One region of the Candidatus Defluviilinea gracilis genome, then DNA from elsewhere that is predicted to be linked to it. Evidence: a T-box and tRNA genes for the amino acid it is inferred to sense, from the RefSeq annotation. Region 1 holds a T-box; the other holds one or more tRNA genes.

Region 1 (15,614 bases):
TTGATCTCGTCCGGCACATCTTCCACATCCTGCTCGTTATACTTCGGCAAAATGATCGTCCGCAGACCGTTGCGATGCGCGGCAAGCACTTTTTCTTTGACGCCGCCGATCGGCAGAACCTGCCCGCGCAGGGTGATCTCGCCGGTCATCCCGACGTTCGGTTTGACCTTGCGCCCCGACGCCAACGACACCAGCGCGGTCGCCATCGTGACTCCGGCGGAGGGACCGTCTTTGGGCGTGGCGCCGGAGGGGATATGCATGTGGATATCCGACTTGTTGAAGAATTCATCGTCCAAGCCCAGCGCGCTCGCGCGGGAACGCACGTACGATAAAGCCGCCCGCGCCGACTCATTCATCACGTTGCCAATGGAGCCGGTCACTTGAAAGCCTTTGCCGCCGGGCATGCTCGTCGCTTCGACGAACAGCACATCGCCGCCGTACGGAGTCCACGCCAGCCCGGGCACCACGCCCGGGATCGAAATGCGGCGGTTGAGTTCCTCCGTCCCGTGAAAGATCGGATGGTCGAGATATTCCTCGATCAGACTCGGAACGATCTTCACTTTCTTCAGTTTCCCTTCGGCAATGCGCGTGCCAACCTTGCGGCACACCGCGCCGATCTTGCGCTCCAAATTGCGGACGCCCGACTCGCGCGTGTATTCGCGGATGATATTTTGCAAAGCATCGTCGGAAAATGAAATTTCGTTCTCGCGCAAACTGTTCTCGCGGATCTGTCTCGGGATCAAATATCCTTTGGCAATGGCGATCTTTTCTTTTTCGGTATACCCCGAAAGCGAAATGATCTCCATGCGGTCGAGCAACGGACGCGGGATTGTCTCCAGCGTATTGGCGGTGGTCACGAAGAAGACCTGCGAAAGATCGTAGGCAACTTCGAGATAGTTATCGCGGAATTCGCTGTTCTGCTCCGGGTCGAGAACTTCGAGCAGAGCCGAAGCCGGGTCGCCGTGAAAATCGAACGTGAGTTTATCAATTTCATCGAGCATGAAGACCGGGTTGCGCGATTCGATCCGGCGCAGCGATTGCAAGATGCGCCCCGGCATCGCGCCGATGTACGTGCGGCGATGCCCGCGAATCTCGGCTTCGTCGCGCACGCCGCCCAGCGAGGCGCGCACGAACTTGCGCCCCATCGCGCGCGCAATAGATTGACCCAGCGAGGTCTTGCCGACCCCGGGCGGTCCCACAAAGCAAAGGATCACGCCTTCGCGCTCGCGTCGAATCGTATCGTCCGACGGCGTTTTTATTTCATCTTTGCGGTCGAGCCGCAATTTGCGAATGGCAAGAAATTCCAGGATGCGTTCTTTGACGTCTTCAAGTCCGTAATGGTCCTGGTCTAAAATTTTTCGCGCGTGCGCAATTTCAAGATTATCGTCTGTGGCTTTCGCCCACGGGATCGCCACCAGCCAATCGAGATACGTGCGGATGACTCCGTATTCCGCCGCGGCAGTCGGCAGACGCGACAAACGTTCCAACTCACGGGACGCCTGCTTCGCCGCCTCCTCGGGCATTTTCGCCTCTTCGATCTTTTTGCGAAACTCATCCACTTCGGCGGCTTGTTCGTCTTTTTCGCCCAATTCTTTTTGAATGGCTTTCATTTGCTCGCGCAGGAAGTAATCGCGTTGAACTTTTTCGATCTCGCCGCGCGCCTCGTTTTGAATCTTTTGCCCCAGCGAAAGCACTTCGGCTTCGCGCACCAACAAGCCGACCAATTTTTTCAATTTCTCGGCAACCGAATCAATCTCGAGGATTTCTTGCGCGTCTTTCAATTCCATGCGCTGAAAGTTAGCGATCGTGTATGCGGTTTGCAGGGGGTCTTCCACAGAGGTGATCGAACCTGCCAACTCCTCCGGGAAAGAGGGGATCATTTGGGTGATCTGTTGGAATTGGTCGCGGGCATTACGCGCCAGCGCGTCGATCTCCAACCCTTGTTCCACATGCTCGGGGGCAAGTTCAATACGCGCCTTGAGATAAGGCTCCTCTTGCACAAATTCGCCAAGTCGAAAACGAGCCATCCCCTGCACCAGCAAGCGGATCGTCCCATCGGGGGCGCGCAAAAGCCGATGGACTGTGGCAATCGTCCCGATCCGGTATAGATCCGCTGGCGAGGGGGTTTCCAACTCGGGGTTGGTGGCCGCCACAAGTCCAACCAGTTTATCCCCGCCTACCACTTCATCGACCAAGCGAATCGAGCGCGGCTGACCGACCGTCAATGGAACTGCCGTATTCGGGTAGACCACCACGCCGCGCAATGGCAAAATAGGAAGCACATCCGGGAATTGCCCCCGCTCAGAAACCTCGACGGGTTCATCTTTGTTGCCGCCCTCTTTTTTCGGCGAGCGCGAAAACAGCGATGGCATGATCATGGAAAGCAATTCATCGTCCGTATCGCCGATCCACGTATAGAGTTCGTTGAAGTTGGAGTTCCAGCGCGAGGCAGGCATGATGTTATTCATCCGCCTTGTTGTATGGTTGATGTTTTGTTTTTGGGAGGATAATCGTAAGCAAGCCGTCTTTATATTCCGCCGACGCCGACTCCATATTCACCGGAACGATGAGTTCCACGTCGATCTCAAATTTTCCTGAAAGGATTTCCATCTGATGATAGGCTCGGCGCCCGGCCGGATCGGGGCGAACGCCTTCGATTCGCAACAATCGATTTTCCGCCGCCACGGTGAAGTCTTCATCGCGCATCCCCGCAATTTCAACCTTCACGATGAAGTCGTCTTCTGTCTCGTACACATCGGTGGGCGGATGCCACACGCTCGAGCGCACCTGCCAGTGAATGGCATGCAGGATGTCTCGGCGAACTTCGATGGTGGAGGGATAGGATTTACGAACAATCGTGGTCATGGCGCACTCCTTGCCGGAACCGGCAGTAACCGCTGAATATCATGTTTGGAGGCGCCCCCGGAGGGAATCGAACCCGCAACCGACAGCTTAGAAGGCTGGCGCTCTGTCCATTGAGCTACGGGGGCGTTGTAACTCTATTGTATTACGTCGCGCTCAAGGATGCAAATCACGCCAAGCGGTTCCCCTGAGAGACTGTTTCCTACATCACCCTTTAGAACACGGGCGCCATGGATTTCACTGATGCTCACGAAAAAACCGTGATCCAAACCTTCATCCGTGGTGTCCCCGTGAAATCCGCGCACAAAAAGACGGTGAAACTGAGACAAAGATCAGGACGCGGACGGACGGATGCCTTTATACACGCGCGGGCCAGCGAGGGTTCGCAAGATCGTTTCAGGCGGGCGGTTTAACCGCGCGCCTAAATCCTTGGAAGACATCGGTATGTTGCCGTTCGTCAGAAACAGGCGGAACACCGCCTCCACGAGAGCCGTCTGTTCGGTGAGAAAGTCCGGCTGTTTGACACAGTGCGACATCAAAGCGTTCTGGACGCCTTCCACCTGCTTCACTTCGGCGGTAATCGGGTCCACCCAGTCGATGACTTGACCCTCTTCCACATCCATAAAGGCTTCACGATGCTCGGCGCAAAGCAAAGACCGCAGGTATACATGCCAGTCGCGCTCGTTTTTCTTCCACCACTCGAAATCGATATGGAACGGGGTTTCTGCTGTCGGCTTAACAAGGCTGAACCGTTTTGCTTCGGTCATGCTATTCTCCCTCGCTCATCCGGAAATGCAGGTCGCCAACGTGAACGAACTCAGGTTTACTCGCCAACAAAGCCAGCAAGGGAGCGGGCGGCGTTCGGCGGACAATATTCACCGCAGAATACAACTCTTGCGCATGCACATGCCCTTGCGGGGTTAATTTGGAAAGCTCGCGAGTCAAATCCGCAACCAGTTTTTCAAAAGAACGCCTTGAATCCTGCTTCCACAATGTATCCACCGCGTCGAACGAAGGGATGGCGAACGCCATGCGTTCATTGAATTCGGCAGAGACGGCTTGTTTCAACATGGCGAAAACGATGCCCCCATCCGCGCCGACGATGGCTGTGCGCATCCAATCTTTGGTGGCGCGATACGTCCGCGCTTCGATGACGACTTCGCCGGGCGCATCGCCTCGGCGGATTCGCACGAGACTGCCCGGTATCAGCCCATTGGCTTTGTACCACTCGCGCAGACCGAAGACATAGCGATTCTCACGCACGACCCACGCGGGGATTCTCTGACGCGTCTTCCCATCAACCAGCGTAAACCGAACCCGGGGAGTCTCGTATGCGGTTGGGAAAAACGATCGAACGCGCGCCGAGACGGGCAAAGTCCCGGCCCGGAGATGAGGGTAGATGAGCGCGATCGAAACTTCCTTGAGGTGAGAATCGGGTTTTTCCTCCACCTCACTTAACTCATCGTCCAGTTGCGCTTCCAGATCGAGCATTTGTTGATCGAGCAAAGCGCGATCATGCTCGACGGGATGATATTGCAAGAACGCCGGCGTGTTACGCACTTCTTCGGGTTCCAAGCGTTTGAGGAACCACAACACTTCACCGGCGGGACCCACTTCGTCGAAGCGGCCGTCTTCTTGCAACGCAAGATTGAGAGAGAATTCAGCCAATTTGGGATTCACGCCGTCCGGCAAAGCAACATCCTTGAGAAGCGCGGAGGCGGGCAGCGGTTCGCCACCGGACATATCCAGCACGGCTTCCGCCAGATTGAGGTTGCCCTCGTTCACATCCACCAGCAAGGCGCGGGGGAACCACCTGCCCGCAATTCGGATCAACTGGTCGTCGTCGCCGAATGCCGCCTCAAGTTTCCCCTCGATCTCGCTTCCATGTTCTTGCATGATCGCATCGGGTTCAAAGCCTTCGTTCTCAACCGTGACGGGCTTATCGTTCAACAAATGAGTTGGCAGATTCGACGCAAACATACGACGGGCGCCATCGTCGAAGTCTACAGTGAGGACGTTAAACCCGCTTCTTTCTGGATGTATGCCGGCTCGCACCTCGGAGACTTTCCCATGCTTCCATGCCAGCGCGGGGAAGACGAGCGCCTCGCCCACCTGATGAGAATCTTTCGGGAAGTAGACCTTTCCGCTCCCCTCTTGTTGTTTGCGGACCGCGGCGCGTTCAGCGCGGTTGCGCTCGTGGATCAACACCAGCGCGAGTTCGCGCGCGGTGAGAGGGGTCTCGTGTTCAAATAAATAGTTGTGCAGGAATTCAACGTCTTGCCGGGTGATCTGAATTTCAGCCCATGTATCGAGGGATTCGAGTAAGTTGCTTACCATACCATGCCTTGAGGAATTTTTTTCGGCGCAAATCGTTTTCGCCGGGCAGTATTATACCGTACCTTAAGTGAAGATGTATAATTTCGCCATGAATTTTACGCTGGCGCAGGCATTGCGCGTTGACGAATCGAATTGCATCGCATGTGTCGGGTCGGGCGGAAAGACGACCGCGCTGTTTCAACTGGCGAGGCAATGGAAGCCGCCGGTGATCGTCACTGCCACGTCGCATTTGGGGGCGTGGCAGATTCCGCTTGCAGACAGGCACATTGTTGCGACCTCTCAAAGCGATTTGGTGAATCTCAAAAAAGATTTAGACGGGGTCATGTTGATTACAGGCGAAGCAAAGGACGACAAATTTCAACCTGTGAACCATGAAATTATTGAATCGCTTCGTGAATTATGCTTGCAACATTCCATTCCGCTCCTGATCGAGGCGGATGGCTCGCGGCAAAGACTGTTGAAAGGCTGGGCGGAGCATGAGCCTCCCATCCCTGATTTTGTTGAGCATGTTGTGACTGTTGTCGGGTTATCAGGCTTAGGCAAGCCATTGACCGAGGAATATATCCATCGTCCAGAAATATTTGCAGAATTAAGCGACACAGAAGTTGGACAGATCATCGAATCGAATTCATTGACTCGCGCCCTCTTGCATGACAAAAGTAGTTTGAAAAATACTCCCGCCCATGCGCGGCGGACTGTTTTATTCAATCAGGCAGATACTCCCGAACTGCAAGCCAGCGCAAGGGCAATGACCAAGATGTTGCTTTCTAAATATCACTCCGTTGTCATTGCAAGTCTGGAGCAGGGAAAAATCTTCGCGGCGCACGAGCCTGTCGCGGGGATCATTCTCGCGGCGGGAGAATCTTCGAGATACGGCGAGCCGAAACAATTATTGGATTGGAAAGGCGAGCCGTTCGTGCGCGCGGTGGCGAAGAGAGCGCTCGAGGCGGGGCTTTCACCGCTGGTTGTTGTCACAGGCGCAAACGCGGAACAAGTTGAATCGGCGGTGAAAGATTTGGCTGTGAAGATCGTCAGGAACAACGAATGGAAAAGCGGGCAGGCGAGTTCGATTCGGGCGGGGATTCTCTCCCTCACACCCCCTCCCAGCCTCCCCCAAATACGACATGGAAATTTTGATCATCGGGAATCATCTCATGTCGGATTTGGGGGAGGTGCCCGAGCGGAGCGAGTGGCAGAGGGGGTCGGTTCCGCAATCTTCCTGCTCGTTGACCAGCCGCAGATCACGACATCCATTTTGCAGGCGTTGACCGAGAAACACGCGGAAGGTTTGTACCCCATCGTCGCGCCGATGGTGATGGATCGCCGCGCGAATCCCGTGCTGTTTGACCGCAGAACATTCGCCGACTTATTGACTCTCGAAGGCGACACGGGCGGACGCGCTATTTTCCATAAACACAAAGTGGAATATCTCCCCTGGCATGATGACCGTCTCTTGCTTGACGTGGACACGCCCGAACATTATCAACGCTTGTTAGCAGATGAGACGTTATGATCTCAGCGATCATCCTCGCCGCGGGCGAATCGAAGCGGATGGGTCAGCCGAAAATGTTGTTGAAGTGGGGAAAGACGACTGTGCTTGAACATGTCATCTCAGTTTTTGCAAATGCGGGAGTCGAAGATATTGTTGTAGTGACGGGGGCGGCAAGGGATGAAGTTGAGAAGATCGTTGCAGTCGCGCAGACGAGTTGTCCAGCGCGCAGTGTATTCAACGAGGGATTTGTTGAGGGCGAAATGTTATCGTCGATTCAATGTGGGCTTCGTGACTTGGCGGAGAAAGATTCAAGCGCGGCATTGATCGCGCTGGGCGACCAGCCTCAAGTCCGCGAGGGAAGCGTGTGGAGGGTGTGCGAAATGTTCAAGGAAACTGGGAATCCGCTGGTGGTTCCGAGTTATCACATGCGGAGGGGACATCCGTGGCTGGTGGATGAATCGTTGTGGGGCGAGATGCTTGCCATGCGCGCGCCGCAAACGCCGAGGGATTTTTTGAACGCGCGCGCGGATCAAATCAAGTATGTTGAGGTTGACGATGAGGGAATTCTTGCCGATCTGGATACGCCCGAACAATATCGAACGCACAAACCGTAGAATTTTATTTCAAGCGCAAGATATATAAGTTCGTTTCGCGTCGTTGAAACCCCATGCGTTGATACAACAAATTTGCCGCTTCGCGTTTTGGGTTCGAGGTCAATGAGATATTGTCCGCCCCCGCCTCGCGCGCCAACTCGATCGCGCGGGTCATCATCGCTTTGGCAATTCCCTTGTTGCGATGATGTTCATCCACAACAACATCTTCGATGACGGCTCGCGCCCCTGTGGGAACGCGATAGATGATCAAAGTCAAAATCCCCGCAATTTCATGGCTTTCATTGGATGGACGCGCGACCAACAGCGATGTGACGGGAGTATTGAGGATGGCTGTTAATTCATCTCGGGTTGGGGGAATTTTTTCGGGCGCTAACTGGAGAATCAAACGGGAGGATGCCGTAAGGAGTTCGTCGGAAACTTCAGTGACCTTTTCGATCAACATCGTTTTATGCGGTCTTCGGCGTCCCAAACTTGGGGAAGAAACTCAACAGCGCGTAATATGCCACATACACAAACGACGCGGGCGCGACCCATTCAGGCACGTTGGGGTATTGCAGAAGCGCCCAAACGCCCAGCCCGGCATACAGATAGGTGAAGCCGAGCGTGAAGCGGCGCAGACGGGTGTTGCGGGAGGGATAAAGATATTTGACAGGCACAAAGACCAGAATGTTGCACAAGACAAGCAACGCAAGATTGACCCAGGGATTCAACCCCAACAGCATCATGTAGACGACGAGAAAATTCCACACCGACGGAAAGCCTTTGAAGAAGTACGTGTTGCTGTCGGACTTCGCGTCGGTCTGCGTGAATTGATACGCGGAGGTGAGCAGAATCGAAATCGCCGCCGCCATCGCAAAGCCTGCGGGCATCAAACCATCCACGCGGATCAACAACAACGCCGCGACAACGACATAATTCAAATAATCAATGATGTTGTCCATCAAGCCGCCGTCCACGCCCTGGGCATATTCCTTCACGTGAAATAAACGCGCCAACATGCCGTCGAACCCGTCCACGAGCATGGCGATGACGATGTACACGATGGCAAGTTTGAAATTCGATTCCCAGATCGCAAGCAGGGTTAGGAATCCCCACACCGCGCCCGTCGCCGTGAATAAATGAACGCTCCATGCCAAAGTTTTGCGAAGCCAAAGCGGAAGTCTCTCGAACATGCGTCACCTCAAAGAAATTAGATTGCATCCATACGTTCAAACCGCAGTTGCACTGCGTCTCGAACGCGATCTTGGCGCAATTATAAAAGAAAAGGCACGTCTTTCAACGCGCCTTTCAAAATTATTTTTCGTGGTGCGGGATGCCATCCCGCAACGCCGCAACGAGCGGGATCACATCCCGCTCCACGACAAGCCTTATTTTTTCACCAGCCCAACCTTGACCGTCTCGCCGTCGAACGAGTCATCCACACTGGATGCGCCGCTGGGCGGACTCGCAAACTGGAGACTCGACGTGAGCGTTTCGGCGGTGATGTACTCCTTGTGCGCCTCGATCGCGGACCGTAAGCCTGCGGAGGCTTCGACGAACAGTTCGATCCTGTCAGCCACGTCCAAGTCCGCGCTCTTGCGGAGGTCTTGCACGCGCCGCACAAATTCGCGCGCGAGACCTTCCTGTACGAGTTCGGGAGTCAACTCGGTGACGAGCGCGGCGACATACGCGCCATCTTCGGCAACCGCGAATCCTTCCTTCGCCTGCGCCTTGACATCCACCTCTTCAGACAAAATTTCGTAGTTGACTCCTTCAACGCTCACTTTCAACGCTTCGCCAGACATCAGCGTCTTCGCAACTTCTTCCGCATTCAAGGCAAGGATCGCCTTTTGGAGCGCGGGGAATTTGTTGCCGTATTTTTGTCCCAATTGCTTGGGCAACGGCTTGACCGTATGCGATACGGCTTCAGTCGAGGCGTCCAGCAAGCGGACTTTTTTCACGTTCAACTCGTCCACGAACAGGTCGGCATAGTTTTCGACGGCTTTGCGTTCGTTCGCATTTCCGACAGAGAACGCGGCTTCGGCAAGCGGCTGACGGACTTTGCGATTCGCTTTCTGCCGCGCGGAATGTCCGAGCGAGACGAGTTTCATCACGGTCGCCATGTCATGGTTCAGCGACTCGTCTATCATCTCAGGCATCACTTGGGGCCACTCGGCAAGATGCACCGACTCAGGCGCGGACTCATCCACAGAGCGGACGAGGTTTTGGTACAGCTCGTCGGCGAGAAAAGGCATCGCGGGCGCGACCAGCTTCGAGAGGGTGACAAGAGCCGTGTACAACGTCGAGTAAGCGGCTTGCTTGTCGGAGTCCGATTCCGATTTCCAGAAGCGGCGGCGCGAACGTCGCAGATACCACGTAGACAATTTCTCGACGAACGCCTCGACGGGACGCGTCGCGTTGGTCACATCATATTTTTCGTACGCCTCCGTCACATCGCGGACGAGCACATTCAATTCAGATAACAGCCAGCGATCCAAGTCGCTTGTTGCGATTGGCATGGTCGTTACGGTGGGTTTATCGAGATTCGCATACGTCACGAAGAACGAGTAGACGTTCCACAACGTTAGCGTGAAGTTGCGGATGACCTCGCCCACCAAATCGGAAGAGAAGCGTCGCTCTTGCCCTGGCGGAGTTGCCGTGTAAAGATACCAGCGGAACGCGTCGGCGCCGTGAACGCTCAGCACGTCCCATGGCGCAACGATATTGCCCTTGCTCTTCGACATCTTCTGCCCGTCGCCATCGAGGATCAAGCCGAGACACAAAACATTCTTGAACGAAACTTTGTCGAATAGCAGTGTGCTGATAGCGTGAAGCGAATAGAACCAGCCGCGCGTTTGGTCAACGGCTTCGCAGATGTAATCAGCGGGGAACTGCGACTCGAATTTATCTTTATTCTCGAACGGATAGTGCCACTGCGCGACGGGCATCGAACCCGAATCGAACCACACGTCAATGAGATCGGGGACGCGGCTCATTTGCTTGCCGCATTGTGCGCAATCCCAATGGACTTGATCCACGTACGGACGATGCAGATCGAGTTCGCTGAGATCGCGTCCCGCTTTTTCAGAGAGTTCCTTCACCGAGCCAACGCCTTCGCGATGCTTGTTCTCACATTCCCAGATCGGAAGCGGCGTGCCCCAATAACGCTCACGGCTCAACGCCCAATCAATGTTATTGGAGAGCCAATTGCCGAACCGTCCCTCACGCGTGTGTTCGGGAACCCAATTGATGGTGTTGTTCAAGCCGACAAGTTTCTCGCGGAACGCGCTTGTGCGGATGTACCACGACTCGCGCGCGTAATACAACAGCGGAGTTCCGCATCGCCAGCAGAACGGATAGGTGTGTTTGTACTCACCCGCCTTGAACAACAGTCCGCGCGCGCGCAGGTCTTCGGTGATCATTGGGTCAGCGTCTTTGACGAACACTCCGCGCCATGGCGTCACCTCGGAGACGAATGTCCCGTCGGGGAGAACGGTCATCAACACGGGCAAGTTGTGTTGCTTCGACATTTCCATGTCTTCCTGACCGAACGCGGGCGCGATGTGAACCAAGCCTGTGCCGTCTTCTGTCGTGACGAAATCTCCCAACACGACGTAATGTGCGGGCTTGTCGGGCGGCAGGAACGTGAACAGTGGATGATATTTCACGTCCTTCAACTTTTTGCCTTTGAACGTTTCAACGACCTTCACTTCTTCGTCACCGAACACTTTTTGCACGAGCGACTTCACGAGGATCAACTTTTCTTTTTTGCCATCGTTATCGCGTTCGACAGTCACGTACTCTTCTTCGGGATGCGCGGCAACAGCGACGTTGGACGGCAACGTCCACGGGGTTGTTGTCCACACGAGCAGTGATGTGTCGGGCTTATCCACCAGCGGCATGCGCACAAAGACCGAAGGGTCGATCGCGTCGTCGTAGCCGAGGGCAACCTCATGGTCCGAAAGAGGCGTGCCACAACGCGGGCAATACGGCACAACTTTGTAGCCCTTGTACAGCAGGTCTTTGTCCCAGAAATTTTTCAATATCCACCACACCGACTCGATGTAGTCGTTGGTGTAGGTCACGTAGGCATCTTCAAGGTCAACCCAGAACGCGATGCGGTCGGTGAGTTTCTCCCAATCCTGGATGTACGTGAACACGGATTTTTTGCACAGCTCGTTGAATTTATCGATCCCGTATTCTTCGATCTGTTGTTTGTTTTTGAAGCCGAGTTGTTTCTCCACTTCGATTTCGACGGGCAGACCGTGCGTGTCCCAGCCGCCGCGCCGCGAGACGTGAAATCCGCGCATGATCTTGTAGCGCGGGAACATATCTTTGAACGCGCGCGCCAACACATGATGCACGCCAGGCTTGCCGTTCGCGGTCGGCGGTCCTTCATAAAAAACATACTCAGGCGCGCCTTCGCGTTGTTGCGTCGTCTTTTTGAAAATGTCGCGTTGTTTCCAAAATTTCATCATGGCTTCTTCCATCGAAGTCACGTTGAGTTTGGAGTTGACTGGTTTGAACATAATGATCTCCTCTTTCACCGTCCCGCAGGTTTGAATCGCGCAACAAAGTTTTGAACGAAAACCTGCGGGACGTTTTGCACTTAAAACAAAAACTCTCATCTCTTTCCAGAGACGAGAGTTAAAACTCACGCGGTACCACTCTGATTTCACGCCAAATGCGCGACACTCATCGGCGACAAACATCGCCCTGCTTTGATAACGGAGGGCAACTCCGATTCGCTTACTTCGATTTCAGCAAAATGGCTCCGAGATGATCTTCGATTTGCTCGCTGGTGTGGCTCACACCGCGCCCACACTCGCTGACAGACTCACAAACCTACTCTTCTCTTCACTGCCTTTGATTTGGCAGATTATGCCACAACAATAATTGACCGTCAACAAAATCGTGGGGCGGATTGATAATCCGCCATTTTTATTGGATAATCGCTCTTATGCCGACTCCCCCTCTCAAACTGGATTCGCCGCCTCAGGCTGGCTCGCCCCTAGTCATCAACGCTTCTTTTCTGACGGTCAGCCTGCCTCGCCCTCCTCGGAAGTTTTATCGCCACGGATGGCAATCCTGGTCCCTCGCCGCGTGGACAGAGCCACCCCCCCTCCCCGTTCAACGCCCCGCGATACTCCATCCCCTGCAAACTGATCCGCGCTACGTGAATGAAACGTCGCCGCACAGTTCGTGGATCGGCGCAGTGGAATTAGACGAGAACGATATTTTGCTTGTCGGCGCGTTGGGATTGGAATCGCATGTTCAACTATCGTCAAAAAATTCCGAGTCACAACTCGAGGGCGCTGCCCTGAGCATGTCGAAGGGTTGGTACGAACGCGACGATGGCGAGTGGTTCATCGCGCGCGGAAGCGAAGAATTTGTCTTTGCAAAATACGCCGAAGAATTGGGCAAACGCTTCGGCAAAAAGTCAGACAAGCCCGCGCCGCGCGTCTGGTGTTCGTGGTACAGCCTGTACACCGCCATTGACGAAGCCATCCTCTTCCGCACGTTCGACGAGTTAGGCGACCTGCCCTTCGACGTTCTGCAAGTGGACGACGGCTGGCAAACCTCCATCGGCGATTGGGAGGTGAACGGAAAATTCCCATCAGGCATGAACGCGCTGGCAGAAAAGATTAAGTCCACTGGGCGAAAGGCTGGGCTGTGGCTCGCGCCATTGATCACCGTCGAGTCGTCGCGTTTATTTCGTGAACATCCCGATTGGTTCTTGCGCGATGAAAATGGAAAATTTGCGTCAGCAGGATTCAACTGGGGCGAACAACTATACGCGCTGGATGTCACACATCCTGCCATGCTCGAATGGCTTGCCGCGTTGATGAAACAAGTCCGCGCGTGGGGATTCGATTATCTGAAATTGGATTTTCTCTACGCGGGCGCATTGCCCGGTAAACGATTTGTGGATCTGCCGAGTGAAGAGGCGTATCGCGGAGCATTGAAAGTGATGCGCGAAGCCATGGGCACGGATGCGTATTTCCTCGCGTGCGGCTCACCAGTCCTGCCATCGCTCGGCTTGTGCGACGCGCTCCGCATCGGACCCGATGTTTCCGACAAATGGGAAGACCCGCGCGATGCAACCCTGCTCTATAACTTCACAACACCTGGCGTGAGAAACGCCGTCCGCACAACGGTGAGTCGCTTGTGGCTTCAGCCGTTGATTGCCGTTGATCCTGATGTGGTTTACTTTTCAGGGAAAGAAAATTCGCTTTCAGCAGAACACAAACAGCTTCTTCAAGACCTCGCCTTCATCTGCAACTTCAAAGCGACCTCCGAACTGCCGCAGTGGATATCTCCAGCAGAGCGCGAGTCCCTGCGCGAGTTTCTAACCGCGTCTCCGCAAGTGAAACGCATCAACCGCGCGACCTTCCAAATTGACGACCGCATCGTAGACTTTTCATCCGCTCTAGCATTACCCCCTCCCCCGCGTGGTCTAACCAAACTCCCCGCCTCGTTCATGGGCTGGCTGGGAAATCAACCATTCGCGTTGAATTTATTCCATCGCTTGAACAAGTCGGCTTTCAGGAAGAAGAGGCAGAGGGCGGAAATCGAATCGTAGTAGCAACTCGCTTTCCGCAAACGCGCAATGTTGCAAATTAACCAATAAATCTAGCAACAAACACGATATGGATTGTTGCCATAAAGCCAATCCCGAAGGCGTCGCGTGGCGCCGTGGCGACAGATGACATAAATTAGCAACCTGTGACACCCCTTCGGGGTTGAATGTGGTGATACATCCTTCAATACTATAATCATTTGACCCCTTCGGGGTCTGCGGGTTATTCTCGTATTGCTCGGTTTAATAGCCAATCTGCAATATGTTGCGTTACGAAAACAAATTATCCGTCTTCGCCGCCATGATGAAATCGTTCTTGTGCAAGCCTTTCACAACGTGCGTCCACCACTGAACCATGACTCGTCCCCACTCCAGCACGATCAGCGGATGATGATCCTGCTCTTCGGCAATGGCAGCGACTTTGTTGGTGAAGTCCAATGACTGGGCGTAATTTTTGAATTTGAAAATGCGCTGTAGGCGCGGGATATCATCCCGCTCCACGAGTTGCCATTCGGGGACTTGAGGAAGAAGTTCGGCGATCTCGGCTTCGGTCAGGCTGGGGTCGCCGCCGCGACAGGCGACGCATTTGAGTTCTGCTAATCTCATTCCAACGCCTTCAATAAATAAGCAACTTCATTCACCGAGGGCAAATGCACGCGCAACACTTTCCTCTTCGCTTCGATCAGCGCTTCGTAATCGCCTAATGCCTGCGCGCGGATGAGCGTGCCATACGTCAAGCCTTCGGTTGGAATATCCAAATCTTTTTCAGCATCGGCGGTGACGACGAGGAACAGCGCGTTCTTCGGTCCGCCTTTGTGGAATTGACCTGTGGAATGTTGAAAGCGCGGACCGAATCCAGCGGTCACTGCGTTGCCTGTCTTGGCGCGGATCGCGGCGCGCATCTTTTGTAAAGCGTCGGTCATTTCATCGTTGCGCGGCAGGTAGGCGTTGATCGCAACATAGCCGCCTGCCTTCGCTTTCTTCAAGAACTTGCTCAACACCGCATTCAACGACGCGCCCGTCACGGCGGTCGGCGAAAACACGCTCACGCCGTCTTTCTTCCACGCAGGCTTGCCTTCTTTCAACTTGCCTTTCTTTTGGTAATCGGCAATCATCGCCTTCGTGATCTTCTTGCTCGATTCGACATTCGGCTGATCAAACGCGTTCACGCCAAGGATCGAACATGCGGTGACGGTGGCGATTTCCCAGCGGAAAATTTCAGCGCCGATGTCGTAGTAATTAGTAATCGGTAATTGGATGACAGGATGACCTGCGTTGCGAAGTTTCGTCATGGCATCATCGTGTTCGCCTGTTTGACGCAGGTACACAAAAATTCTATCGTCGCCATACTCTTTCACATCGCCAATCGGTTCGAGCGGCACAGGCAGGATGCCCTTGCCATTCTTGCCGCTGGACTCGGCGATGATCTGCTCGATCCAATTTGCAAACGGCGACAAAGCCGCGTCAGCCACGACGGTCAACTTGTCTCGCCCGTGGAGAGCGGATTCGCCAATGACGGCTCCCAGCGCCATGCCAGGGTTGCGCGCGGCAGGGTCGTGTTCGTCGCATTGAGAGCGCATCCAATCGGCGCGGTCGAGGAGGTGATTCAAATCCACTCCGAGCAACGCGGCAGGGACGAGTCCGAAGTCGGTCAGCGCGGAGTAGCGCCCGCCGACGAATTCATCGGCGAGGAAAACTTTTCTGAACGCGTTTTTTCGCGCTAATGTTCCGAGCGAGGTATTGGGATCGG
Region 2 (15,614 bases), on a different contig from region 1:
TGAGATTGGAGACTGGAGATTGGAGATTGATTCATGAAGTTCATGCACATCAGTGGTGAATTCACGAAAAGGAAGTGTAATTGTCAGACTCGATCAATTCTGCTAGAGGAATTGCGCGCATTGGGGTTTCAATTTTGAAGATAGATTCCAAAGATATCCATGAGAGAGGTGGAGAGCGGGTTGGTTAGAAGAGGTTGTGTGAATGGTATTCGTATATAATGGTTGTCTTGATGATTGCTCCCTGAACTGAAATGACAATTTCCGTAGCGCAGAACCCGAATAATTTGAATGGATAAGGTTGATGTCCGCCCGTCAGTGTAAATTGATGTTTGGCTTGTGGAGTCTACAGGGATTTATTGCCTTCCTGTGGATCGTCATGATTCCGACGGATGCGGAAAACCCCGCGCTTTTCGGTTTTTCCCCCGCGCGCTTGATGTTGATGAGCGCCGCGCTCGCCCCTGCGGCGTTGTTTGCTGTACTGTCGCTCAGATACAAGGTTTTGGAGCGGCAGCCTTTCTGGTTGAAGATTATACAGCGCGAGGCGTTTTGGGACGCATTGTATGTTGCTTCTGTTGTGGTCGTGCTTTCTTCGATCCTTAGTTTGGAACTATTTAATTTACTTCACCATTCTTCTAGATATGAAGCTTACGCGCTTAGAATACAGCCGTTACAACTCTGGTTTGGTCTTTGCGGGCTTGAATGTGCATTCTTGATCGGGCGGAACAGATATGAACAAGTTAAAGGTATTTTTGACCTGTGGCGCCCTGTTTTTATTGGCTTCGTCGCCGCGCTTGGTCTATTTGTCATTTTGGGCTTTCTGATAATTATTACCGGAGTTGGTATCACTCCGATTGATAACTTAGGCGGACCACCGGTCCCTTATTTTGAATGGCAAATTCTGTTTGTTTTATTCATCATTGGAGTCATTGCTTATTTATCTCGCGCAAAGTTATTGATCAACATATCTTGGGCGCCTTTGTTGATCTACGCGCTTACTGTGTTTATTTGGTGGAGCCAGCCTATCAACCCTGGCTTTACCGCGACGCCTCCGCGCGCGCCTAATTTTGAAATTTATCCTTTTTCTGATCCTCTTTTCTACGCTCAATATGCCCAATCAGCATTGACCGGGAACGGCTTTCATTGGCCCGAAATTCCCTCGCGACCGTTTTACGACGCTTTGTTAACCTGGTTTCACTTGCTTGGAAACCAAAGTTATCTCCGTGTCATATTCGTTCAGTCATTGTTACTTGCGTTTTTTCCTGTCATACTCTACCTGTTGGGCAGGGAGATTGGCGGATGGCCCCTGGGCGTGGGACTTTCGCTATTGACGATCTTCCGCGACGTGAATTCTAACGGCGCTGTTCTACTTGCCAATAATGTTACAAATTCCAAATTGTTTCTCTCGGAATTGCCTACGGCGCTGTTCATCAGCCTGGCTACGTTGTTGTTGTTTCTTTGGCTGCGGTCTATCCATAGACCTGTCTGGCTTTCCGCATTGATAGGCGGAGTGATCGGAGTCGCCGTTCTTATTCGGTTGCAAAGTGTTGTGTTTATTTTTGTGGCGATCGCCATAACGTTTCTTATGTTTTCTGATCGTAAGCAATGGCTCATTAACACATTATTATTAGTCACGGGACTTGGCGTAGTCGTTGCCCCATGGTTCGCGCGGAATTATTTAGCCGCTGGCGGTTTCGTTTTGGACAATCCGCTATCTCAGACAATGACAATGGCGCGTCGGTGGAGCGGCAGTTGGGGCAACGAAATACTACCTCGCCTTCCGGGTGAAAATGACGCGCAGTACTCGAGCCGGCTCACGCAGATGACATTCAAGAGCCTTCTGCAGCATCCAGGTTATATTTTAGGCACGGCTGCCGATCATTTTGTCGATAATACGATCACGAGTCTTTTAGCGTTCCCGGTGCGCGATGAATTGCTTTCCCCAACCGAACTATTTTTGCCGCAACATGCGTTTTGGGATTTGCCGTTCACGAGCGAGCGGGTCTCGCGTCTTGCCATTAACATTATATTTTTTTCCCTGGGGCTTTCCGCGGCTTGGCGGCGGCTGGGGCTGATCGGGCTATTTCCTCTTTGCCTGGGTATTGTTTACAACTTGTGGACTTCGCTATTCTTTAGTTCGGGTGCGCGCTTTATTATCCCAGTAGATTGGGGTTTTCATCTATACCAATTCTTTGGCATATTGTTGTTATGTGGACTCCTTCTCTCTTTTACAAAAATTGGGAAAGACAGTTTGAAGTATTGGCTCCCGATGCGGAACGGCGCTGGCTTATCCTTGCCATCCCTGCCTTCTTTCACCCGTCGAAATTTAATCGGAAGTTTTCTGTTGCTGTTGGTTTTAGGTGGTTTTACGCCAACGACCGAATTTGTTTTTCCGCAAAAATACCCTCCAAAATCACAAAAAGAAATCCTCGAGCAAATCGGAGCAACAGCGCAACCTGGAGAGATCGCGCTGTATGGCCGCGCAATTTACCCTCGATATTACGCGGCGGGGGATGGAGAGCCTGAAACGGCAAAGTTGGGCTACGAAATAAGCGAAACCCCGCGCCTGGTATTTTATCTGACGGGTCCCAATCACTATTTGGTGATCTTTAATTTAGAGTATTCGCCGGAGTATTTCCCCAACTTGTCAGATGTCTATATGGTAGGCAAACAAGTCGATGGATACTTTTCTCCGCGTGCGGTGTTTGTGACAAAGGATGGTCGCGCCGAAATGTATGAAATGACCGATCAATGAATGCGCTATATATGGGAATTAATTCATGATAGAAAATCATAAGTGGGTAGTTTGGGGAACGCCCTTCATATTTTTGATCATATTGTTCCTTTCGTTTGGATTAATGATCCCGTGGCTGGGGCATGAATTCGACGAATGGCATTTTGTTTACTATGCTACTCGCGGCGCGCAAGGCTTGACTGAAATATTTAACTACGACGGTCACCCCCAGGCAGTATGGTCGTATATTCCTAGTTTCTACTTGTTGGGCTATAACCCTGTTGCCTGGCATCTCTATTCGTTACTCTGGCGCTGGCTAGCAGTTCTCTCTTTTTGGTTATGTCTGAAGCGAATCTGGCCCGATTACCACCGTCAGACTTTTTTCGCCTCCGCTTTATTTGCGATTCACCCGGTCTTCACATTACAAATTTTCCCGATTTCGTTTTATGAAATATGGCTAGGGTATGTATTATTGTTTTTATCTTTCTTGTTTACGATCCTTGCTGTCCAGGATCTTAAAAGAAGCCGAATATTTACGATCATTTCGGTTGCGTTGGCGCTTGGACACATATTTACGTCAGAATATACATGGTTCGTTGAGTTGATGCGCCCCGCATTGATTTGGCTTGCCCTTCCTTCCGATGAGAGACCGGGGAAGAAAATCATTCATATCGCCAAAACATGGGTGCCCACAGGGGCTATTTTTGTTTCTGCAGTAGTATGGAGAGGCTTTTTTTATACCCCGTTGCGTAAATCTTTTCAGGTTCAGAGCGATCTGTTTGCAGATCCCATAAGAACCATTCTCGTATGGACCGCGAATTTCTTGCCCGATGCAAGTATCGTGCTTGTTACTTCCTGGTACAAAACCTTTAGTTCAGAATACATGTATCTGGCTCGGCCCTTCAACCTTGCTTTAATTCTATTGCTGATTCTGATATTGATCGCCGGGAGTATGTACCTGCGTCAAGTTGATCGCTTATCGCAAAACCCTGAACAATGGTCAACCCAGGCTGTTTTCTTGGGCTTGCCCAGCCTCTTATTTGGAATTCTCCCGTTTTATATTGCGTCCTATTCAATCCAGTGGACGGAGCCCCCATATAATTCGCGGTTAGCCCTGGGCATGTTGCCGGGCGCGGCTCTTATTTCCGTCGCAGTGATCGAACGAATCGTTTCTAAACAAAACCACAAGAAATTCATGATCTTGATGATTCTTGGCGCGGCGATCACTTGGCACATTCGATATACAAATGACTATAGAAAAGTGTGGGAGTATCAGTCTAACTTTCTTCAGCAACTGATATGGAGGGCTCCAGGAATAGAAGGGAATACAGCGTTATTTGTTTGGCAGCCCTCCCTGCCCGATATTGGCAACTCGGAGGCTAACTTTGCGTTTTATGGAGATTTCTCCCTTAGTCTGGCTGTAAATTCATTGTATGAACCAAATCCGGTTGCTGCTGAAAACAGACTATCGTACTGGTATTATTTCGTATCGGGTGAATCCGCCACTGGAATGGATAATAGCCCGTTGCGAATGGAGCACGCAACAACCTATTTTGAGGGAAATTCATCCGATAGTTTGTTCTTTTATTATGACCCACGAAACGATCGCTGTTTGCACTTGGTTACTCCTGAAGATCAGTATTATAAGCAGTATCCGGGGACCATCAAAGAAATTGCATCACAGGTCGCGGTTGATAGAATTCTCCCGGAAACAAGACAAAATATAAACCTGCGAGACGATATCTTTAACAGCGGAAAGAAAACCTGGTGTTACTTTTATCAAAAAGCTGAATTAGCGCGTCAATATCAACAATGGGACGAAATCAAGCCGTTGTGGAATGGCGCAGTTAGTAATAATCTGCAAACGACAATTGGCGTGGAGTATATTCCTTTTATTGATGGCTTTGCTCATCTTTCTGATTGGCAGATGGCGGCAGAGTTGACAGTATCAGCCAACAAACTCTCGAAAGCCATGAGTTCTATCCTTTGCCCTCTTTGGAACGAAATAGAACAAACAACATTCGATTCAGTGAAAAGAGACGAAACGATCAGGCAGGTCGAAATAGAACTTGAATGCGCCAGCCCGTAACCATTCCAAGTCTCATCCGTTTAGCTGTTGCTTCCAGTGATTACCGCCTTGGGGTGGCGATGTCGCTTTTGTTCGATTATTGTGGCGCCATATTTTGATTCGATCTTCTCCTCTGGATAATAAGTGTGACTGCGTTTTTGAATGTGGTAAAATCTCGCTCGCACGCGGGAGTCGCCAAGTGGTAAGGCATCAGCCTTCCAAGCTGATATTCGTGGGTTCGAATCCCATCTCCCGCTCAAGTTCGGTGAGCAGTGATCAGTTTGTCAGTTATCAGTAGAAATTACTGTTGCGCTGATTGCTGATCACTGATTACTTTATCACTGAAACGAGGGCCCATGGCGCAGCGGTTAGCGCAGGCGACTCATAATCGCTTGGTCGTAGGTTCGAATCCTACTGGGCCCACTTTCAATTTACGATTTCAGATTGACGATTTTCGATTATGGATGGACGATTTGTGCCGCGCTGGATGGCGGCATTTTGTGTTAACATGAGAACCAGATTTGGCTTGCCATGAAAAAGATTTCCATCGTAATTCCCGTCTATTTCAACGAATCCAACCTGCCTGATACCATTCCTCAACTTCTTTCCTTGGAGGAGAAACTCGCGGAGTATTCTCTCGAACTTGTTTTTGTGGACGACGGCTCAGGAGATCGCTCGCTTGACGTTCTGCGGGACTATCAATCCCGGAGCCCGGAGAGAATCAAAGTCGTCAAGTTGACTCGCAACTTCGGTTCGATGTCCGCTATTCAGGCTGGGTTCACGGTGGCGACCGGCGACTGCGTCGGCATGATCTCCGCCGACTTGCAGGATCCGCCGGAGATATTTCTGGACATGATCTCTCACTGGGAAAAGGGGAGCAAAGCCGTCTTCGCCGTTCGGCAGGATAGGGAGGAGCATCTAGTTCAAAAGATGTTGTCCAATACCTATTATTCGCTGATCCGAAAGTTCGCGCTTGCCGATTACCCCAACGGCGGATTTGACTTTTTCCTCGTTGACCGTCAGGTGGCTGCCGACCTCAACCGCATTCAAGAGAAAAACACGAACATCATGACCCTCGTCTACTGGCTGGGATATAAACCTGTGATGATTCCCTACATCCGCAGGCAAAGGACAAAAGGAAAATCCCGCTGGACGCTGGCAAAGAAAGTCAAACTTTTCATTGATACTTTTGTGGCTTTTTCCTTTGTCCCGATCCGCATCCTTTCCGCGCTGGGACTGCTCGTGGCGGTGGGGTCATTCATCTATGGCGGCTACGTTTTGTTTTACTGGTATTTTTACGGGATCGAGGTCAAAGGCTATGTGCCGATTGTTGTCGCGCTGGCGTTTAACTCGGGTTTGCAAATGGCAATGCTCGGCGTGTTAGGCGAATACCTGTGGCGCACACTCGACGAAGTCCGCCGGCGACCTCAATTTGTGATTGACGAAATTTATCAAGAACCTCAACAGGCAGACTCTGAAAAATAAGAAAGTGGCGAAACCTGTGCGCAAAAGGCTTCTTCGCCACAGAGATCATAGAGAAAAAATCTCAAAATCTCTGTGCGCTCTGTGGCTTCACGCGCCAAAGCCGCCACTCCAAAAATAACGGAGATTGAATGGCTGATTTTTTTTCACATCCGAATTCAATTGTTGAGTCCACGCAGGTCGGAAAAGCGACGCGCGTGTGGGCGTTTGCCCACGTGTTACCCGGCGCGGTGATCGGCGAAGACTGTAACATTTGCGACCATGTCTTCATTGAAAATGACGTGGTGGTTGGGGATCGAGTCACGGTCAAATGCGGCGTGCAGTTATGGGACGGCATCCGCCTGGAAGACGATGTGTTCGTGGGACCGAACGCCACGTTCACGAATGATCCGTTTCCCCGCAGTAAAAAATATCCGCAGGAATTTTCCAGAATCGTCGTTCAAAAAGGCGCTTCGATCGGCGCGAATGCGACCATCTTGCCCGGCATCACGATCGGGCAAAATGCGATGGTGGGCGCGGGAGCGGTGGTCACAAGGGATGTTCCTCCGAACTCAATCGTCATGGGCAACCCCGCGCGGATCGTGAACTATGTGACCGAAAGTTTTCACACCGAAGAGACTCTTGCGCAACCCGCGAGCGGGAATCAGGATCTGCCGGTGAAAGGCGGTGTGTTGATTCGCCTGCCCGAGATCACAGACCTGCGCGGCAGTTTGTCCTTTGCTGAATTTCCCGGTCTGCTTCCGTTCGAGCCGCGCCGTTTTTTTATGATCTACGATGTGCCGAGCAAGGACGTGCGCGGCGAACATGCTCACAAGGAATTGCATCAACTTCTTGTGTGCATCAAAGGCGCGTGTTCTGTTGTGTTGGATGACGGAAACGTTCGCGCCGAAGTGAGGCTGGACAAGCCGACCCTCGGGCTTCACATCCCGCCGATGGTTTGGGCGACCCAGTACAAATTCACGTCCGACGCGGCTCTTCTCGTGTTCGCCTCCGATGTGTACAAAGCCGATGATTACATCCGCAATTACAACGAATATTTGGAATCGGTTTCCAAATGAAAACATCCGTTCCTTTTCTCGATATGAAAGCGCAGTACGATGAACTGCGAGAGGAAATCGATCAGGCGTATCAGCGCGTGATGGATTCGGGTTGGTATATTCTCAGCGACGAAGTGCGCGCGTTCGAGCAGGAATTTGCAGATCGTATCGGCGTCAAGCATTGTGTGGGTGTAGGCAATGGACTTGAAGCGCTTCAATTAATTTTCATGGCGTATGGAATTGGCGCGGGGGATGAAGTGATCGTGCCGTCCAACACGTACATCGCGTCGTGGCTGTCGGTCTCCTATGCTGGAGCGACACCGATTCCCGTCGAACCGAATCCGTTGACTCACAACAGTGATCCGTCGCGTATCGCCCAAGCCATCACCAAGCGGACGAAGGCGATCATGCCGGTGCATCTATATGGTCAGCCAACGGAGATGACTGAAATTTGGAAACTTGCCGAGGGACATGGACTGCGCATTGTGGAAGATTCCGCGCAAGCGCACGGCGTGAAGTACATGGACAAGATGGCGGGAAATTTAGGCACTGCCGCCGCGTTCAGTTTTTATCCCACAAAGAATCTCGGCGCGTTCGGCGACGCAGGCGCGGTAACCACCAACGATGATGAACTGGCGGACAAAATTCGCGTGTTGCGAAATTACGGATCGCGTAAAAAATATTACAACGAGGTGAGGGGACATAACTCGCGGCTCGACCCATTGCAAGCCGCGTTCTTGCGCGTGAAGTTGAAATATCTCGATGAATGGAATATGCGTCGAGCGAAACTTGCCAGTTACTATTGCGAACGCCTCAACGGACTGCCCGGGCTTGGCTTGCCGATCACCGCGCCGCAGACGGAACATGGCTGGCACATCTTCGTCGTTACCCACGATAATCGCGATAAACTCAAATCATATCTTGATGAACACGGCGTGGACACGTTGATTCACTATCCCGTCCCGCCGCATCTGTCTAAAGCGTATGCCGACCTCGGTTACAAAGCGGGCGATTTTCCTCTTGCAGAAAAACTTGCAAACACTGTGTTGAGCCTGCCGATCGGTCCGCATGTGACACGAGAACAAGCCGATGTTGTGATCGAACGGATCAGGGAGTTTTGCCTCTCAAGCAGGTCGTGACTTGACGATGGAAAAGCGGTCTTTCATCCGCAAGAAGAACTTCTCAAATGCTTCGTATGAGATGACAGACATAATCACCGTGATCAGAAACGAAAGCAATAGCCCGGCGACACGATACGGAAGATCGCTGGACGGGTCTATGTTCTGTTTGATAACTTGATAAGCAAGATAAATCCCCAACTTGTGATACACATATAACCCATACGATATCTTTCCAAGGTAGGCGAGCGGCTTGACCCTGAGCAGGGGCGAGAGCGCCCAAAGATTTCCTTGCGTCAGCGAATGGATGATGAGCGATGTGCCGATTCCCACGAGCGGATAGGTTAGCATCAAGTCCCATTGAATCTTTGTCACATTAGGCAGCTGTGTTACCTGCCACAGCGCGAGGATGCCGAGCGCCAGCCAGATGAGATTCGGGATTTTCTTCAACGGCTTATCGAGTACGCCAAGCCCGATGACGATTCCCCCAAGTACGGAATCAAAATGGGAAAACGGCAACACCCAAATATCGGGATGGTTCGTGCCGCGATAGATCATGAAGGCGCGGATGAACGTCCCGAGCAAACCCATGCCCAGCAGAATCAAACCTGCGACAGACGTCTTTCGACGATATAAAAATAGCAAGACCCACGGGATGAATAAATAGACCTGTTCTTCGTATGAAATAGTCCATAGGTGATTTGAGTAGAGGATTGCGTTGTTGTATCCCCAACGCGCCGCCATGAAGTTGTCGGTAAAGGTCAACATTCCCAGCGCGCGCGTGGTCAACGAGTTGCTCCACCCCTCCTGTTGAACCGTCAATGTGACTGCGATAAGGAAGAACAACACATACAGGGGCCAGATGCGGAATGCGCGGCGGATATAAAAATTCTTGACCGTTACGGTTCCTGTCGCTTGGTATTCTGCATACAACAACCGCGAGAATAAAAAAGCGGAGAGGCATAGAAACAGATCAACGCCCATCCAACCGTACTTTGCAACGACCTCCCAGGATGGAATAAGGGCTGAGTATCCCGCGTGATGGATAAGCACCAACAAGAAGGCAAAAAAACGCAGGCTGTCGAGTTCGGGAATATAAAATCCGCTTTTTTTCATTGGCATTTCATAAGGACATCGCTTACGCAGTTGGCGGGCAGTTGTACTGCCGCCGCCGCAGTGCAACTACGGCGCAACAGGTTCAACTGCGTAAATCCGAAAGGATAAGTTTTTTCACACAGAACGCCCGATATGTTATCATGGTTTCAACCCCGAGGAATCATGTCGCCTTATATTGCCACTCTTCTTACCTTTGCCATTGCCATCGCCTTCCTCCGCCTCATGGATTTTCTCGCCCATCGCGGCGTGATCGAAAGCCGGTTGAGTCGAAAACTCATCCACATCGGCACGGGTCCCATCTTTGTCTTGTGCTGGCTCATGTTTACCGATGTGTCCATCTCTCGCTGGCTTGCCGCGCTCGTGCCGCTGGTCATCACACTTCAATTCGCGCTGGTCGGCTTGGGCATCATCAAAGACGAAGCCGCGGTTAAAGCCATGTCGCGGACGGGCGATCCGCGCGAGATCTTGCGCGGTCCGCTATTTTATGGGATCGTGTTTGTCGCCATGACGTTGATCTACTGGAAGGATTCGCTCATCGGCATCCCCGCCTTGATGATCCTCTGCGGCGGCGACGGGATCGCCGACATCGTGGGGCGCCGCGTCAATTCTCCGAAGTGGTTCTGGTCGCGCGAAAAAAGCGTTGCCGGCTCCCTCAGCGTTTTCCTCGGCGGCTGGCTGTTGACCATGTTCATCTTCACAATTTACGTGTGGCTGGGCGCGTTCAGCGGACCCACCACGCGCTTTGTTATCCCTGTTGCTCTTGTAGCGTTAGCGGCAACGCTGATCGAGTCGCTTCCGTTCAAAGATATTGACAACATTACCATCGCTCTCGCTTGCGCGTTCATCGGACAACTCGTATTCTAGCAACATAATTACTCCCAAGCTTAAGGAATCAGCCACAGATTACACGGATTCTCGCGGATTTTAATTTTTCTGTCTCGAGTTGAGAAAGACTAAAGCCGACCAAATTGAAACTGGTCGGCTTTTTTCGTGTAAATTCGTGAAATCCGTGGCTAAAAGCTCGAAAGATTTAATTCAGGGTGAGTCATGTTTCAACCAACCTGCTCTTCCTCATCCTTTTTCAAAATCATCACGCGATAACTCTCGGCATACTTCATGCCTTTGTCTTTCGCTTCCTCCGCCGCCCAATCTGTTATCCATTTGCCGACTTCATCAACGGGAATTTGACTCGCGTGTTGTTGCAACGCTTTGATCTTCAGTTCCAACGTCTCGGTGATGTCAACCCACGTGTCCGACTTTTCCGAGCCGTGGACGTATAAGCGCTTCACCTCATGTGGTTCATACCCCGCTTCGAGCAGGTCCGTGAACATCAGCCGACTCCCCGCCGACGGGAAGACTGCCGTCGTTGCCGCCTCCGCCGAGGCGCGATGATCGGGGTGGTTGATATATTCATTGCCGTAAAACCACGCTTCGGGGTTGCCGCAGAGGACTGTATCAGGCTTGAATTGGCGGATGAGGCGCGTCAGGTCCTTGCGGAGTTGCATCGTCGGCTCCAATTCCCCATCGGGGTAGCGCATGAAAATCGTCTCTTTGACTCCAAGCACGGCGCATGCCGCGAGTTGTTCCTTTTCGCGCAGTTCAGCGAGTTCATTTTTGTGACGTCCATCCTTCGCGGGATCGTTCGACCCTGAATCGCCGCTGGTGATGACAACGCAAATAATTTCACATCCCGCCTTTGCCCATTTCGCCAGCGTGCCGCCGATGCCGAACTCCTGGTCGTCGGGGTGCGCTTGGATGGTCATTGCGATTCTTGGTGTGTACTCTTCTGGCATAAGTTCTCCTGTGATTCGCGCTGAGCGGAGGGTCGAGCGTTAGCGAGACCCGTAGTCGAAGCGCTTCTTTCCAACCACCAACATCTTATTTTGTATCTTGAACACTTTGAAAAACAATTTTACGAACGGCAATATTACATTGACAAGCAATTGCGACTTGAATAATTTCTTCAAATAAAATTCGTACGGGAAAGACAACTCGTGGAATTTATGCAAGTCGATCACTTCAAACCCAACGGACTCAAACAACCGCTTCATTTCGCTTGTCGAAAAGATCTGCTTGTGCCCGAACAAATGCGACGAGTACATCGCGTTCAAAAATGTCGGAAACCTGCCGCCGCTGAGACGGTACGTCAACGCGCCGAAACGGTGATAAAAACTATCGCGGCAGGGAGTATCGATCAGCAACAAGCCTCCCTGCTTCAACACCCTCGCCGCGGATTGCAACGTCTGCAACGGATAATTCACATGTTCGATCACATCCCACAACGTGACCGCGTCGAAGTGAGTCGCGTAGCCAGATTGCCAATACTCATTTTCTATCGGATGTTTCTCTATAACGAGTCCGTGTTTGACTTTGGCATAGCGCGCGCGGCTGTCGCTGAGTTCGATTCCGATCACCTCCGCGCCTTGTTGTTTCAACAATGAGAGAAATAATCCGCCGCCGCAACCGATGTCGAGTACTTTGGCATCTTGGAGGGGGAGGTGCGCTTTGACGATGTTCGCCTGGGTATCGAATTTTTTCGCGTTCGCTTGTAACTGCGTCTCGATGTACGCGGCAACTTCATCGGTCAGTTGGGAGGCGTCGACCTCAGGCGGGATGTCTTCCACAGGGTCGAGATAATCAATGAAATGGAATCCGTTTTTTGAAACGAAGACATTCGCATTTTTCAACTTGTATGCCAAACGCCCGCCCTCACGCGGATTCTTCTTCAGCGCGTCTATGTTTTCCATGGTCATAGGGAGCGATTGTAACCGAAATGCTGGAGACGACAGTTCAAACTCAAACTGTTGATCCAGCGGTTTTGGGGTCGGGAAATTAATAACTGCTGTTACGCAGTTGAAGTCAAGGCGGCTCTCGTAATGCGACATGTATGCCGCTCTTGCGGCGGAACAGCCTAAAACGCGAGATAAATCTCGCGTTACGACCATTAGATCGTTATGTATGGGTGAGATCGAGCCCGATGTTGATCGTCGCCGCATAACCGTTTGTGTGATCGCCTGCGATGTCGAGCAATAACTGGTCGCCGCCGTTGTTGAAGATGCCATCGGAGGCGTTGAACGTGTTGCGTTGCCCTCTCGCCGCGTAGGGTTGCGCGGAATACACTTGATCTGAAAGCGATTCGTCGAAGAAGAACTGCGATACGAACTCATACGCGTTCCCGTTTGCGCCCGTCGCGCGGATCATAAAGTGGATGTGAACCGTTCTGCCTGAATACCAGCCCGGATAAATGGTGAGGAACTGCGCCTTGCCTGTGGCGTCCGTCAGTTGATAGCCGCGCAAAAATTTTTGACCGACGGTGTTGAATGCCCGATCTGTTACGCCCGAATACACGCCAGCCGCGTCGCAGTGCCAGATGTCCACCTGAGCGCTTTCAATAGGGTTGCAACTGTTTTGCGACACATCGTACACGCCAATTGCCAGCGTCAGGGGCGCGCCTTCCTTTACCGAATTATCCGAAGGTTCAGCGCGGATGTCGGAACGATTCAATTGCTTATCCACGAAATACGGTCCAAGTGTTAACTCGGGGCGTACCACACAGGAAAGCGCCTCGGCAGTTGCAGGCAAGTTTTGCGTAGTTGGCGCGACTGTTGAAGTCAACGCGGGGAACAAGGTGCTTGTCAGTTGAGGAGCCGCGCACGACGCAAGAAATGCCGCGCCTCCCACGCCCAACAACTTGAGCATATCTCTTCGGCTGAGGATCAATCCTACGGGTTTGTCGTCGTTATCCATGAAATCTCCTTTTATATTTCGCAGTATCATACACAGAAGATTTTAGAACAGGATGAAAAACATCCATGTAGATTTCGCGCGGGCGTCACGACCGCGGCGCGGTTTCGAGCGGTTTGATGCGCTTCCAATTCCCAGCCGCGAATGCCGCCAGCCCAAGCAATTCCAAGATTCTTCCCGCGAAGACAAGCCCGGTCGCCGCCAGCAGACTCTGCCCAGCCGCGAGAAGTATGCCGCTATTCAATAACATAAATGCCGCCCAACTTAGTTTTTCGTTTCCACGCGGAGAGTCGCTTGAAAAACGGGGCGCGATCCAGAAGACCATGCCCATGGCTAATTGCGCCATCCAGCCCATGAACGCGAATTCGATATGCAGAGGCAATAAATTCCAAAGCGCTGGCAGGTACATAATTCCCTTATTTGCCAGCAACAGCCCGCCAACGGTAAACCCCAGCACGGCATAGATCAGCGATGCGCGAATAAAGTAAACGCTCAGGCGGGGCATCTATCGTTCCTTGACGCGGGTCCAGGTGTTGATGGCAAAGCCGACGCCGGCGAGCCATTGCAAAAGAGCGGAGGCGACCAACGTCCAGCCGGTCAACGCGGAGGGGGCGGCGGCGTTGATCGGTTCGGCGACAATCCGCAAAACCAGGCCCGCGTTGAACGTGATGAAGGTTGCCCAGCCCAGCCATTCGTGCCCGCGCGGTTTCGCAAGGTTGAATTTGGGGAACATCCAAAAAGCCACGCCGAAGATCAATTGCGTGAGCCAGCCGAAGGTGAGCATGTGAAAGTAGGCGGGGAAAAACCCGGTAAGGGGATTTCTTAACGGTAACGCCAGAAGTATTCCCGCGACGAGCGCGAAGAGCAAATACAAGAGGGCGGCTTTCAAGAACCATCGGGTAAGGGTTGGCATTAGGCGCTTTTCCTGTTGAGAACGGAATACACGGTCATGCCTAGAAACATCAGGATGGCGACTTCATTGAGCAACCCGCCAAATTTGCGGATCTCCACTTGATTGGTCAGGTCGCCTGTCACGCGCAGGAGCAGGGAAAGATGTAGAAGCGCGAGATGACCATAAAAAGCGGGATAAAAATTGATCGGCGCGCCTAGGATGGCGGGGAAGATGATCGGCGCGTGACCGAAGATCATGGACATCACGAAGCCGACAAAGACCGTGTGCAAGACCGCGTCGTATAGCGGACCCGCGTAGGTTGCGCCATACATTAATTGGAGTATCCCCCCGATGCCCATCCAGATGAATCCGCTGAAGAGGCAAAAGGCGATGTAACGAGTCAACGGGATGGGGTGACGGATGTTTCGCGCGGCGAGATCGTTCTTGAGAAACCATAGCGACAGCGCCAACATGACGAGTCCGCTGAGGCGCGCGCCCCAGTTTGCGTTGAACATGGAAAGGACCGTGCCGGCGAGAAGGGCGAGGGCGAGAACGCCGAAGATTTGAATCTGCCCGCGCGTGGGACGCAGGACGCGGCTGAGTTCGAGCCGTTCTCCGCCGATCGTCAAGATGAGATAGCAGATCCACCAATGCGCGAGTTGGTAGATGGGAAATCCAGAGATCCATAAGATGTTGCCGATTACCCAAGCCGCCATGCCGACCGCCATGGTGATGGTGTGGATGACGGGTTCGCGCCGCACCATCACGATCAGGATGAAAAGCGCGACAACACTGCCGAGGGTCATCAAGATGCCGCCGAGAGGCGGCGCAAACAGGAGGCTGACCCAGCCAACCCCGCAGGCGAGAGGCGCGGCGAACATCCATTTTCTGGAGCGAAGCGGAAGCCCCGCGTATTCGTTGCGGGGTGAGTTGATGGCGACCGCGCGTTCGAGCGGGATTAATACGCCGAGGAAACCGGAGATCATGAGCGGTCCGTGCGCGAGCGCGAGGGTGGGGAGGGTGGGGAGCGCCCAGCCTAAACGCAATAAGCCCGCCCACATGGCGAACAGCAGGGCAAGGATGGCAAGCGCGAGGAAGGGAATGAAGCGGGTTTGAAGTTTCATTGAGGCTGTTTCATCCTGTGGTTTGATTACCTTACACTTTCAAAATTGGGACGCTGATTCACGCTGAAAACGCAGATTTTCTCCCTTTGGAATCAGTGAAATCAGCGTTTTCACCTGCCCGTGCGGGCGGTGCAAAGGTCTGCGTCCAAACGCATTCTGTAAGGTAATCAGTCCGGTGGTTTGGAAATAAATAACGGAGACCCAGAGGTCTCCGTTAATGATATGGAATTTTGGAAATGGGTCAACCCAAAAATCTAATGTCCTCCGCCGGATTCAACCGTGCCATCGAAAATTTCCGGGTC

Evidence for each region. A T-box is a leader RNA that pairs with one kind of tRNA and senses whether it is charged. The one in region 1 lies ahead of ileS (isoleucine--tRNA ligase), so its partner is inferred to be a tRNA-Ile.
Region 2: it has a tRNA-Ile gene. The T-box ahead of ileS (isoleucine--tRNA ligase) is inferred to sense a tRNA for this amino acid. The anticodon was not compared.

Annotation. Positions count from the first base shown of each region.
Region 1 is NZ_DBNHEF010000053.1:34,133-49,746, reverse strand. It holds gene lon (endopeptidase La) at 1-2,372, opposite strand, end outside; gene AC16KF_RS08135 (Hsp20/alpha crystallin family protein) at 2,461-2,865, opposite strand; tRNA gene AC16KF_RS08130 (tRNA-Arg) at 2,918-2,990, opposite strand; gene AC16KF_RS08125 (hypothetical protein) at 3,195-3,629, opposite strand; gene AC16KF_RS08120 (hypothetical protein) at 3,631-5,199, opposite strand; gene yqeC (selenium cofactor biosynthesis protein YqeC) at 5,288-6,712, shown strand; gene AC16KF_RS08110 (nucleotidyltransferase family protein) at 6,709-7,305, shown strand; gene AC16KF_RS08105 (GNAT family N-acetyltransferase) at 7,310-7,747, opposite strand; gene AC16KF_RS08100 (CDP-alcohol phosphatidyltransferase family protein) at 7,752-8,477, opposite strand; gene ileS (isoleucine--tRNA ligase) at 8,673-11,813, opposite strand; T-box leader at 11,918-12,154, opposite strand; gene AC16KF_RS08090 (glycoside hydrolase family 36 protein) at 12,245-13,867, shown strand; gene AC16KF_RS08085 (4a-hydroxytetrahydrobiopterin dehydratase) at 14,135-14,470, opposite strand; gene AC16KF_RS08080 (bifunctional transaldolase/phosoglucose isomerase) at 14,467-15,614, opposite strand, start outside.
Region 2 is NZ_DBNHEF010000067.1:113,770-129,383, reverse strand. It holds gene AC16KF_RS10830 (hypothetical protein) at 302-2,752, shown strand; gene AC16KF_RS10825 (hypothetical protein) at 2,778-4,820, shown strand; tRNA gene AC16KF_RS10820 (tRNA-Gly) at 4,985-5,056, shown strand; tRNA gene AC16KF_RS10815 (tRNA-Ile) at 5,150-5,222, shown strand; gene AC16KF_RS10810 (glycosyltransferase family 2 protein) at 5,331-6,284, shown strand; gene AC16KF_RS10805 (WxcM-like domain-containing protein) at 6,413-7,339, shown strand; gene AC16KF_RS10800 (DegT/DnrJ/EryC1/StrS family aminotransferase) at 7,336-8,457, shown strand; gene AC16KF_RS10795 (acyltransferase family protein) at 8,443-9,552, opposite strand; gene AC16KF_RS10790 (diacylglycerol/polyprenol kinase family protein) at 9,715-10,416, shown strand; gene AC16KF_RS10785 (PIG-L deacetylase family protein) at 10,605-11,345, opposite strand; gene AC16KF_RS10780 (class I SAM-dependent methyltransferase) at 11,385-12,305, opposite strand; gene AC16KF_RS10775 (intradiol ring-cleavage dioxygenase) at 12,505-13,299, opposite strand; gene AC16KF_RS10770 (hypothetical protein) at 13,385-13,801, opposite strand; gene AC16KF_RS10765 (hypothetical protein) at 13,802-14,209, opposite strand; gene AC16KF_RS10760 (hypothetical protein) at 14,209-15,312, opposite strand; gene nirK (copper-containing nitrite reductase) at 15,567-15,614, opposite strand, start outside.